DNA from 4 places in the Priestia sp. RMT2NF4 genome. Region 3 is predicted to be linked to each of the others. Evidence: riboswitches for the same ligand, from Rfam matches in the RefSeq annotation. Region 3 holds a riboswitch; each other region holds the start of a gene.
The links. Region 3 has a riboswitch for thiamine pyrophosphate ahead of thiT (energy-coupled thiamine transporter ThiT). Riboswitches for the same ligand answer to the same signal wherever they lie in the genome.

Region 1 (3,129 bases), on a different contig from region 3:
CTTTTTCCCTAACAAAGCATCAGCCATAATTTTTCCAGTTGCAGCGCTTAATAAAATACCGTTTCGGTAGTGGCCAAAAGCCATGTGCAGATTCGCTATTTCAGGGTGCTCTCCTAAATAAGGCCAGCCATCATTTGTTTGTGGACGAAGACCAGCCCATGCTTTTTCAAATGTGGCTTCTTTAATGGCCGGCAGAAGCGCAGAAGCTTTATTCAGCAAAAATTGAATACCTTGTGCAGAAACGGTCTTAGTAAAATCATGCTGCAGCTTAGTTGCCCCGATTACGATTCTTCCACCAGTCTTAGGGACTAAGTAAAAACCTTCATCTAAAAAAATCGTTTTAGAAAGCAGGGGCTTATGACTTTGCAGAGCAATACACTCTCCTTTTACAGGAAACACCTCGCCTAAATGTTCAGAAGAAATAAAGCGTTTAGCCCATGAGCCTGCTGCAATCACTACTTTTTCTCCATAAAAAGAGCCTTTGGACGTCTGTACCCCTTTTACTGTTTCATTTTCCATAATAAGAGAGTGAACGTCACAGTATTCGAATACATCTGCTCCGTGATACAAGGCTCCATGAGCAAGAGCTTGTGTTAACTTAGCCGGAGCTAGCTGGCCGTCTCCCGGTATTGTAATGGCTCCGTATATGTCTGGAGAGAGCCCGGGTTCTAACAAACGCGCTTCTTTTACATCGATCCATCTTACATCTTTGTCCCACCGGTGGTGCTGAGCGGCTTTTTTCTTTAATACGTGTGCATCTTCTTCTGTTACAGCGACTTTTAATAAGCCTTTTTGAATGAGCTCTACGTCGATAGCCGTTTTTTCTTTTAGTTCCTTCACCAGTTCAGGAAACATGCTTCTGCTCTTAATAGCAAGGTCTAAAAGAGGACCTTCTTCATCAATTTCAGCTTGAGCACCTAAAATACCAGCGGCTGCACTTGAAGCTTCACAACCAACTTGATTGCGTTCAAGAATAGCTACTGACGCTCCTTGTTTTGACAAATGATAAGCGATAGAAGAGCTGATTATACCTCCTCCGATTAACAGTACATCATAATGCTGCTTCATTTTCTCCACCTCCAGATGTCCATATATGAGAATATTGTTTAATCGCTTTCAGGGGATCTTGCGCAAGCATGACACCAGACATCACGGCTATACCGTGTGCTCCTGTTTGAAGTACCTCTTTGGCATTTACAGGTGTAATTCCTCCAATGGCAATAACCGGTATCTGCACAGCGTCTACTACTTCTTTTAGTGCCGCTATCCCTCGACTTTTTAATTCTTTTTTTGAATGTGTTGAATAAATATGTCCGTATAAAATGTAGTGAGCACCATCTTTTTCAGCTTCTAAAGCCTCTTCCACAGAGTGAACTGACTTTCCAACAATAAGAGAAGGAAATGCGTCTATAACAAACGAAACGTCTAAACTATGATAGGCAAGCTGTACACCTTTTGCTTTTAAAGCATGCGCTACATCAACTCGGTCATTCACAATAATTTTAGAGCGACAAAATGGTAGGCTTTCTAGTAAACATTGAATCTGCTTTGCCGTTTTCTTTTTTTCTCTAATGTGAATGGCGCCCGCAAAAGGCGCGATAGCCGTTAAAATTTTTTGAAGCTCTTCGATTGGCTGCTTATCTGTTGTAATGACATGAAATTTAGGAATATCCACATGATCGAAACCTTTCCATTCAGAATAAAGAGAAATTTCAATCACTTCATCTTGTGCAGAGGGCTTTATTACATACAAAAAACCACTCTACAACGTAGAGTGGTTAGCATGCATCGTTATGTAAACATGATCGCCACTTCCCTACGCTGGTCCAAACCAGATCAGGTTCAAAGGGTCCGAAATACATCCGTCTCAGCTTCAAAAAGCTCCCCTAGTGATTGCTATTTATTGATTTTGTTTTTGCACTTAAAATTATAACACAACTAGATGTAAATACAATATCTCTTTATGCTCTTACGGCTCTCTTCCTTTTATAGATGTATCTTTTAAGCTTCTTTACTAAGAGGCCCGGCGCACCGAATCATTCTGCTTTTTATATAGTTAGTAATCGGTATAGTCGTCAAATTCTTCTTTGTCTTTTTCCTTTTTCCGATCCCATATAAACAGCAGGAGTAACATAATAAAAGTTAGAATATAAAAACCGTAAAAAATAAAGGCCGCCACAACATTTATAAATAAAAATAAAAAACCAATGATCTGACCTGCAACAGCTACAATCAACAAAATGTATTTCCAAACTTCTGCTTTTCTATCCATTCTCTACTTCTCCGTCTTTTTGTTTTTCCCTACTAGAAACGTTCTCTTTACTTATAATAAAAACGTTCCTGCCAGTAAACCGACTGTAAATAAACCAACTGTTCCAAATGCTGAAATCCCCACGTACGCCAACATTTTCCGATAAGATTTTTCCCGAATTAACTGTACGGTTTCCACACTAAACGTTGAAAAAGTGGTAAAGGCACCAAAAAACCCAATGCCAATCATTAAAAATATTGAATCATCATAAGCATGACTCGGAACCTTTCCATAATAACTACCGTAAAAAAGACCAAGCCCAAACGCACCGAGCAAGTTTACAAACAGCATTGAGACTGGAAAAGGAGGGTTTGAAACTGTTTTTGTAACTTTTAAACCCAAAAGATAACGGCATATTCCTCCAACTGCCCCGCCAAGTGCCAAGCTCACTATGCTCATTTACTTCACCTCATGTACTTTCACTAAATTTTTCCCTGCCGCTTCACCGCATAGATAGCCTGCTAAAGCAAGAAGGATTCCACCTACTAAAGAGACAATGACATAAATGGCTCCCCAAAATAAATGGTGCTGAGTGAGAGAAATGACGTCTCCTGCAAAGGTTGAATACGTTGTAAAACCGCCGCACACGCCAACTCCTAGTCCAAGCTTTATCCATTCTTTTGGCTTTTTCCACGCAAAAAATCCTGTTAATAGGCCTAGTATGAAGCTTCCTAATAGGTTTTCAATTACCGTTCCTATTGGATAGCCCGTATATAATAAGGAAAGATTTAGCAAATAACGCGCATATGTACCAGCGATAGCACCAAAGGCAATTGAGATTAAGTTTATGGCTTTCATCATATCGCTCCGTTTCATAA
Region 2 (3,129 bases), 380 kb from region 3:
TGTACATTATGAACAGAGACGCCCACAATTCCTTTTCCTATTTTTTCTCGAACAATATGAGCTTTTTCATCTTCTTGTCCAATATGAACGCCATCTGCTTGTAAGCGGATCGCTAAGTCAAGATCATCATTCACAACAAAAGGAACGCTGTGCTGCTGACAAATTTGCTGAAGTTCCTTCGCCAGCTGATATTTCGCTTCTCCTGTTAAGGCACCCTCGCCTTTTTCACGAAATTGAAACACGGTAACGCCGCCTTCAATTGCTTCTTTTAATACTTCTTTCGGATCTTTTTTACAGTTATTGCTGCCCATTATAAAATAAACTTTCAGCAGCTTTTTAATTTCTTCGTTTGTCATTTTCCCGCTCCTTTTAACGTTGATGTACTCTTGCATATGATTCAATATCCTGTCCAGATAAAAGATGAAGCTGATTTAACAGCTCAATTTGAAAGCTCCCCGGCCCTTCTTCACCTTTTTTCGCTGCGGCGATTTCACCTGCCACTCCGTAAAAACTTAAAGCAGCAACGCTTGCCTCGACATATTCTTTTTCTACAGCCGCGAAAGCTCCTATAATTGATGTCAGCAGACATCCAGTACCCGTCACCTTCGTAAATAACGGGTGACCGTTGTCTACTGTATACGTCGTGTTTCCATCGGTGATCACATCTTGTTTCCCCGTAATAACAATCACTGTATCTAATTTGTTCGCTGCTTTCTCAGCAAGTTCAATGACGTCTCCTTGCCCTTCTAATGAATCAACGCCTTTAATGAGCCATGACTCGCCTACTACATTCGCAACTTCAGCAGCGTTACCGCGAATAACGGCAATATTTAATTCTTCTACAAGCTGACGTGCCACTTCTGTACGAAACGGTGTCGCTCCGGCTCCTACAGGATCGAAAATAACCGGCACGCCGTTTTCATTTGCTGATTTTCCTGCTATTCTCATCGCTTCTACTTCTTGAGCCGTCAGTGTACCCATATTTAAGACAAGCGCTCCGGCGATTCGAGCCATGTCAGCCACTTCTTCCTTCGCATAAGCCATAACAGGTGACGCTCCTAGGGCAAGCAGTCCATTTGCTGTAAAATTGGTTACCACAACATTCGTAATATTATGAACAAGCGGACTTGTATCTCTTACTTTTTCTAATTGAGCTGAAATTTTACTAATATCCATGTTCTCTCACTCTTTTCATTTAGTTTTAACACTGCAAAAAAAAGACAAAAAAGCACCTTGCATGCGCAAAGTGCTTTGGTATGTACTCACATTCCCTGCGCTGGCATTATCCAACAGGTTCAAATGGTCAACAGGCGCCCCTGTACTCTCAGCCTGCCCCGCGCAAGCTCCCATACTATTTATTACTACGTTTAAAGTTTACTATTAACTTTTTTTATTTGCAACCATTTCACTGTTTTGCCCATAAAATAAAGCTTCGTTATAGGCTGAGTGGTGTTGTAAATCTTACAGCTTTACTAAAAGCATCATTAAAAGACCTCCAGTAAACTACTGGAGGTCTTCTATCCCCTAAAAATTCTATCATTTCTCTTGAATCGCTTGATTTCTCACAGCTGTTTTTCGGTCCTTCCCTGCTCTTAAAGAGAAAAGAAAACAAAGCAGCAGTACAAGTGCAGCTGATACGTACGGGTAATTAATGTTTATATCAAAAAGAAAGCCTGCTACAACAGGTCCAATAATATTACCAAGACTTGTATAAGCAGAATTTAGTCCGGCTACATACCCTTGGTCGTCTTGTGCCATCATCGACATTTGCGTGCTGATTGCCGGACGTAAAATATCTGTTGCTAAAAAGACGATAAATGTCACAACAATAATAAGCCAGTACGTGTGCACAAATAGCGTAAGTAAAATAAAAAGTCCCGTCATCATCAAGCAAAACGAAATCACTCTTTTTTCACCGAATTTATTTAAAATCCAGCCAAAAATCGTAACCTGCACAACAGCCCCTGCAATAGAGCCAAACGTAATAACAAACGCAATATCTTTTGGCGTAAAGCTAAATTTATGATCAACAAATAGTGAAAAGATCGTTTCATAATTGGATAATCCAAACGATGTCACAAAAACGATAATTAAACTTAAAAAATAAGGTTCTTTGTAGGAATTCATAAGCTGCAGTAGCAGCCGATCTTCTTTTGGATTCTCATTGTTTGAAACAGCATGACCTTGTACAGGACGAGACTCCGGCAAAACAAAAAGCGTAATCACTGCAGCCAAGCCTCCTGCTACTGCGGCCATGTAAAATGGCACGCGCATGCCGTATTCAGCTAAAAAGCCTCCAATACCGGGCCCGATAATAAATCCTGTTGTAATCGCTGCCGTCACATAGCCCATTCCTTTAGCGCGTTCTTTAGCAGACGTCACGTCCGCTGTATAGGCCATAACAGCAGGCATAATAAGCGCGGCTCCGACCCCACCTAGCATTCTGGATACAAATAATAAAAGAGGTGTACTCACTGAACCAAAGAACCATTCAGACAGGGCAAAAACAATCATTCCCGCTACAATAATTTTCTTTCTCCCTAACGAATCGGATAATCGCCCCGCTAAAGGCGAAAACAGAAATTGAGTTAGTGAAAACACCGCTACTAAAAGCCCCATCACGCTGCCGTTGATATGAAGCTCCGTCATATAGGTTGGCATAATTGGAATAACGAGACCGATTCCCGTAAAGATAATAAAAATATTTAGCATGAGCAGCAAAATCGCCGCTCGATTTCTTAACAATAATGACATATAAACCTCCTGATTACAAAAATACTGAACGTTCGGTCTATAAAAATACAAAATAATGAGGGATTACTCATTGCCGCAATAAGCATCCCCGCTTATTTAAGAAGACCTTGCTATAATTCCGTTTAAAAATACATCGATTGCTGAATGGTAAAGCTGCAGGGCATTTTCCGTACTCGTTTTTCGAGACATGCGGCTCATTCCAACAAACAACCCTTCTAAAATTACTGCAAGTTGCTCTGCATTTTTATGAGAAAACTCGCCTTCATCGATGCCCTGTTGCAAAAGTTCCCGGTTAAACTCCACGTGTCGTTTCACCATCTCATCAATTCGCTCTTCGATGTCGCTGCCCTTCTCCTCGTTGTTAAAAAACTCATC
Region 3 (3,129 bases):
CAACAACAAAATTCCCAGCGTGTTCAGCTAGATAGTGAACGATACTCTCTGCATTTTGCTTCCGAGCCGTTTCTCCTGTGATGATCACAGCACCCGCCTCCACTTGATCTAAGGAGATCCCTGCTTTTTTGTACTCTTTTTCTAGTAATAGCGTTAACCTTCGAACATCGATTTCAACCTCGTTTACCATAGGTGTTGTATAGATGGAACTTGCATACGTTACGCGACGATCAATAATTTGACAGCCTGGCAGCGTAAACTGATTTTGTTGATTTGCTATTAACAGTTTGCTTACAATCAGTTTTGTTGTGCTTGTTCCAATATCTAAACCTATGCTCGTGATCCATTTCTGTAGCATACGATCAATCCTTTATCTCGTTTGAATATGTTGACTATCATAAAACAGTTTTTTGAATATTTCACTAACTATGTTATCAAACCTGACACACTTTTGTGTAAACAAAGGTGACAAATAAGAAAAAAGACTAAATCTTGGCAGATTTAGTCTTTTTTCTTATGATGAGTGTGATTTAGTTACAATCATTCTTGATGCCGATGGAATTAACAATGAAAGAATGACTAAGCAGGCTATTAGTGACCCTACCATTGAAATACCGTTCATTGAAAAAGAATACCACAGAGCGGACATACCCTTTGGTGCGTACGATCCCCAGAAAATAATACCAGCAATAAAGTGCCAGAAATAACGTGCGAAGCTGCCGATAATAAGGGATAAAACAATTAAAACAAAAGCTTTTGATCTGTTATTGGTAGCTAAATTTGTTTTAATAGATTGTGAAAAAATACCTCCAAAACCTATAAAAGCAAAAGCTACAATATATTCAATAAATGTTTGTAGCGCTGTTAAAATATAAGCTGTTCCTGTCGCTAACTGCAAAAGTCCCCATAATAGACCAGATAGAGCCCCGCCTTTTACTCCCCAGCGAAAGCACATAATAAAAATGGGCACCATGGAGAACGAAATGCTCACAGCCGTCGCAATTTTAATTGAAGGCAAAAGGTCAAGTAGAAGTGCCAATGCTGCAAAAATAGCTATTTCAATTTTAGCCTGTAAAGGTAATGCTTTATTCACGTTTCTCACTCCTGTTTTTGAATCATTCATATCAAACGGTTTACACAGGAGTAAGCAAATATATGCTACTATTCCCACATTCCTACGCTAGCGTTAACTAACAGGTTCAAAGGGTCTGAACATTTCGTTCACTCTCAGCACGGCGGCTCCCCCTGTGGTACGTTTGGATATTTATGTAGTATAAAGACAATGTTTATTATACCATACGTAACAAAATAGATTCGAGAGATTTCAAAGATGTTTCTATTTTCTGAATCTATTTTTTATAATGACAATCGTTTTAGTATTTGTTATACTTCTTTTATGTCAATTGAATATAAAAAACCCTCATCCTAATCGATGAGGTAGAGGTCGCAGTTTTTAATAGTAAAGTAACGGAAATGCAGAGAACATTGAGGATGTTGCTTGAAAGGAAAAATTGCCGAAGTTTAAATCACTTCTCGGTTGATTTAAGCTGGGGCTGTCTCCGAACAGGAACAGAACTGTCACATCATGCGAGTGATGTGAAGAGCTATCTTCACGGAAGGTTGACGCGGTTTTCAGATTTAAAAGCGCGCACATATACTGCGGGCTTTTTTTATGTTATCCCGTCTCTTTCCGTACATTCGAAAGGAGTATTTATCTATGCAAGAGCAGCAAGAATTAAAACGTGGGTTGAAATCTCGCCACTTAACGATGATTTCATTAGGAGGAGCCATCGGAACCGGCTTATTCCTAGCAAGTGGTGGAGCAATTCACACAGCAGGACCTGGGGGAGCGCTTTTAGCTTACGCTATTATTGGCGTAATGGTTTACTTTTTGATGACCAGCCTAGCAGAGCTCGCAGCTTATATGCCTGAAGCTGGTTCATTTAGTACGTATGCGTCTCGTTTTGTAGATCCATCCTTTGGTTTCGCTCTCGGCTGGAACTACTGGTATAACTGGGCTATTACGATTGCAGCTGAATTATCTGCTGGAGCCCTTATTATGAAATTTTGGTTCCCGAACTCTTCTTCTATTTTATGGAGTGCCCTGTTTTTATTAATTATGTTTGGGCTTAACTACCTTTCTGTAAAAGGATTTGGTGAATCTGAATTTTGGTTTTCGTTAATTAAAGTAGTAACGGTTATTATCTTTTTAGTTATTGGTATTATGATGATTTTTGGTATCTTTAACAATGAAGCACCAGGTTTTAAAAACTTCACGCTTGGTGATGGACCGATTCACGGTGGATTCTTCACTGTACTAGGTATCTTTATGGCAGCTGGTTTTTCATTCCAAGGAACAGAGTTGCTTGGAGTCGCAGCTGGAGAAAGTGAAGATCCGGAAAAAACGGTTCCTCGCGCAGTTAAACAAGTCTTCTGGCGCATCTTGTTATTTTATATTTTAGCTATTTTTGTTATTGGAATGCTTATTCCATACACAGCGAATTCATTAGCAAGTGATGACGTGCGAGTAAGTCCGTTTACTTTAATATTCGAACGAGCAGGTCTGGCGTTTGCAGCATCAGCGATTAATGCCGTTATTTTAACAGCTGTTTTATCTGCTGGTAACTCAGGCATGTATGCTTCTACGCGTATGCTGTGGAACTTAGCGAAAGATGGAAAAGCACCAAGGTTCTTAGCAAAAGTGAATAAACGAGGCGTTCCAGTTAATGCCTTAATCGCAACGGCACTTGTCGGTACACTTGCATTTGGTGCTTCATTTTTTGGAGACGGTGCGGTATATACGTGGTTACTTAACGCTTCTGGTATGTCTGGTTTTATTGCTTGGTTAGGAATTGCGATCAGCCACTATCGTTTTAGAAGAGCATTTGTTGCTCAAGGTCATGATTTGAGTGAACTTCCATATCATGCAAAACTTTTCCCATTTGGCCCTATCTTTGCCTTTATTTTATGTGCCGTTGTTATTTTAGGCCAAAACTATTCGGCATTTATGGGTGACTCGATTGACTGGTACGGTGTACTTGTTTCTTATATCGGACTTCCTTTATTCTTAATTGTTTGGTTAGGATACAAATGGACGAAAAAGTCGAAGCTTATCCCGTTAAAAGAATG
Region 4 (3,129 bases), on a different contig from region 3:
TGCGGTTGATTAATTTTAAGAAAAAGCGAATCGATATAAGCGCAAAAATAAAGGCGCTGATAAAACCAGCAATAAAAAACGGTAGTGCATCTGATGTGAAATACTGCCAGTTTTTAACCAATGAAAGTCCACTTGCTCCTGCCATAATTGGCACTGCCATAATAAATGTAAAATCTGCGGCTGCCTTATGGCTCATTCCAAGAAGAACCCCTCCTGAAATCGTTGAGCCTGAACGAGAAAAACCTGGCCAAAGAGCAATACATTGAAACAGTCCTATACCTAGTGCTTGTCCATAAGACATTTGGTCCACCGTCTCTACACGCGGACGTTTAGGTCCAAACAAATCTGCTAGAATCATTAATACAGCTCCGACCACTAAGCCAATTAGCACCGTATTTAAAGAAAACAAATGTTCATCAATGTAATCATCAAACAAAAGTCCTAACACTCCTGCGGGTAACAAACCAACAATTACCTGCATTAAATTTAAGCGATTTGTCGGTCCAATTGCAGCAGCTGGTTTTTTTCCCAATCCTAATAAATTAATAAAACGATCTTTAAAAATAACAACTACTGCTAAGATCGACCCTAGCTGAATAACAATCTTAAATGTATTAGCTACTGGAGATGAAAATAATTCTTTTGAATTTAACCACAGGTCATCCACAATAATCATATGCCCAGTTGACGAAACGGGAGCAAACTCTGTTAAACCTTCTACAATCCCTAAAATGATTGCTACAATAATTTCCCACATAAAGCTATGTACCTTGCCTTTCTTTCAAATTAATAAGCTTATCGCTTCGTTTTACATGCTCAACTATTTTCCTATTTTGACACTTGCTTTTTTATCATAATTGTTAAAACTATGAAATACAATGTGTATTTGCAAAAAGATAAGAATCTTTAATAATTTGTAATAAAAAGCTTACATGCTACAACCAAAAAACACGATATCAGCTTTTATTTATTTTAAAAAGCAGTCACTATGTTCAGTATAAATTCTGGTCCCTTAGCTAAAAATGAATCATCTAGACTATTTTTCTTTAGTGTGAAAAAATGACTAAATCATTATGTTTTTTCCATCCCCCTTTACTGTCATCTATCATTTTAATCCAATAGGGCTGACTTATACGACATATCCCCTAAGTAATTTGAAACTTTTTTCTCTCTTTTCTCGTATATAGTAGTATCTTTTTTAGGAGGCTTTTTACTATGAATGGAAATGTACGTACAATGAAATGGGTCACTGCTGGGTATGAAGCCTTGCTGGGAATTCCTTTAATTGGCGCGGGGATTGTTATGGGCTTTAGCTATACTCCTCTTTTTATTGGATTTATTCTTCATGCTATCACACTCATTTTAGCTAATAGACGAGGGTTATCTGCTTATGGAAACATACTAGGACTTGTTACCTCACTGGTTGCTTGGATTCCATTTTTGGGATTTATCATGCATATTATTACAGCTATTGTGATTGCAATCGATGCTGCTAGACAACGCTAATTGTCTAGCTTTTTTTATTTAAGGGTTGATTTTTTACCGAATGATGGTAAACTTAAGCCGTAAATTGAATAATTTGAATGTTATTTCTACTAGGGGTGTCTGATAGCTCAGACTGAGAGAAGAGTGCAATAAAACTCTTTAACCCTTTGAACCTGATTTGGGTTATACCAGCGGAGGGAAGTAGTCTTGAAAAGAATAGTATATGTTTATTCTTTTTTTGCCTATTCCATCGGGTTCTGTCTATCACAGAACTCGATTTTTTTTATGGTTCGGTATAGCTACACTTTATGCGAAACCGGAGGAATATGTAATGTCAAAACAAAATGTATCAGTTTCTATGAAAAAGCCTTTTCCAAACAGTCACAAAGTATATGTCCAAGGATCCAGACAAGACCTTAAAGTACCTATGCGTGAAATTCATCAGTCTCCTACTACAGGGTCTTTTGGTGAAGAAGAAAATAGTCCCGTACGTGTATACGACACGAGCGGTGTTTATACAGATCCCTCTTATGAAATTAATTTACAAAAAGGATTACCGGCTCTGCGCGAAAAGTGGATTGCAGAACGAAACGATGTAGAAACATATCAAGGCCGTACGGTTCAGCCACAGGATAACGGTTATTATGACGGTGATCCAAGAGATCAGTACGAGCGCTTTATCACTAAACGTTTACCTTTGCGCGCGAAAAAAAATCAAAATGTAACGCAAATGCACTATGCGAAAAAAGGAATCATCACGCCCGAAATGGAATTTATCGCTATTCGTGAACAGATGAATCCTGAAGTTGTGCGTGAAGAAGTAGCAAGAGGACGTGCAATTATCCCTAATAATATCAATCACCCTGAGAGCGAACCGATGATTATCGGCCGCAAATTCCATGTGAAAATTAATGCTAATATCGGAAATTCAGCTATTCGTTCAGCTATTGAAGATGAAGTAGAAAAAATGACATGGGCAACGCGTTGGGGAGCCGATACAATTATGGATCTATCAACAGGAAAGGATATTCACACAACACGCGAATGGATTATCCGCAACTCGCCTGTTCCTGTAGGGACCGTTCCTATTTACCAAGCGCTTGAAAAAGTAAAAGGCGTAGCAGAAGATCTAACGTGGGAAGCATACCGCGATACATTAATTGAACAAGCAGAACAAGGTGTTGATTACTTTACTATTCACGCAGGTGTTCTTTTACGTTATATTCCTCTGACAGCGAAACGTACGACAGGTATTGTTTCACGCGGAGGATCCATCTTGGCGCAGTGGTGTTTAGCTCATCATGAAGAGAACTTTTTATATACTCGCTTTGAAGAAATCTGTGAAATCTGTAAAGCATACGATATTGCTATTTCGCTTGGCGATGGGCTACGCCCTGGTTCCATTGCAGATGCTAATGATGAGGCACAGTTCGGTGAATTAGAAACGCTTGGTGAATTAACTAAAATTGCTTGGAAACACGATGTTCAAGTTATGATTGAAGGTCCTGGACATGTTCCAATGCATCTCATCAAAGAAAACGTAGATAAACAAATGGAAATATGCCAGGAAGCTCCCTTCTATACTCTTGGACCGCTTACAACCGACATCGCTCCAGGCTATGACCATATTACATCAGGTATTGG

Region 1: another riboswitch for thiamine pyrophosphate. It lies ahead of ACMX9J_RS23870 (thiamine phosphate synthase); the one in region 3 lies ahead of thiT (energy-coupled thiamine transporter ThiT).
Region 2: another riboswitch for thiamine pyrophosphate. It lies ahead of thiM (hydroxyethylthiazole kinase); the one in region 3 lies ahead of thiT (energy-coupled thiamine transporter ThiT).
Region 4: another riboswitch for thiamine pyrophosphate. It lies ahead of thiC (phosphomethylpyrimidine synthase ThiC); the one in region 3 lies ahead of thiT (energy-coupled thiamine transporter ThiT).

The regions. Positions count from the first base shown of each region.
Region 1 covers NZ_JBLQZO010000008.1:74,573-77,701, reverse strand. The annotation lists gene thiO (glycine oxidase ThiO) at 1-1,068, opposite strand, end outside; gene ACMX9J_RS23870 (thiamine phosphate synthase) at 1,052-1,675, opposite strand; TPP riboswitch at 1,797-1,898, opposite strand; gene ACMX9J_RS23865 (hypothetical protein) at 2,057-2,272, opposite strand; gene crcB (fluoride efflux transporter CrcB) at 2,324-2,710, opposite strand; gene ACMX9J_RS23855 (fluoride efflux transporter FluC) at 2,711-3,109, opposite strand.
Region 2 covers NZ_JBLQZO010000001.1:332,991-336,119, reverse strand. The annotation lists gene thiE (thiamine phosphate synthase) at 1-356, opposite strand, end outside; gene thiM (hydroxyethylthiazole kinase) at 370-1,176, opposite strand; TPP riboswitch at 1,252-1,360, opposite strand; gene ACMX9J_RS01650 (MFS transporter) at 1,537-2,754, opposite strand; gene ACMX9J_RS01645 (TetR/AcrR family transcriptional regulator) at 2,851-3,129, opposite strand, start outside.
Region 3 covers NZ_JBLQZO010000001.1:713,299-716,427, forward strand. The annotation lists gene ACMX9J_RS03560 (ethanolamine ammonia-lyase reactivating factor EutA) at 1-358, opposite strand, end outside; gene thiT (energy-coupled thiamine transporter ThiT) at 515-1,123, opposite strand; TPP riboswitch at 1,156-1,256, opposite strand; lysine riboswitch at 1,431-1,615, shown strand; gene ACMX9J_RS03570 (amino acid permease) at 1,718-3,129, shown strand, end outside.
Region 4 covers NZ_JBLQZO010000016.1:21,029-24,157, forward strand. The annotation lists gene ACMX9J_RS26845 (undecaprenyl-diphosphate phosphatase) at 1-757, opposite strand, end outside; gene ACMX9J_RS26850 (hypothetical protein) at 1,216-1,506, shown strand; TPP riboswitch at 1,588-1,702, shown strand; gene thiC (phosphomethylpyrimidine synthase ThiC) at 1,817-3,129, shown strand, end outside.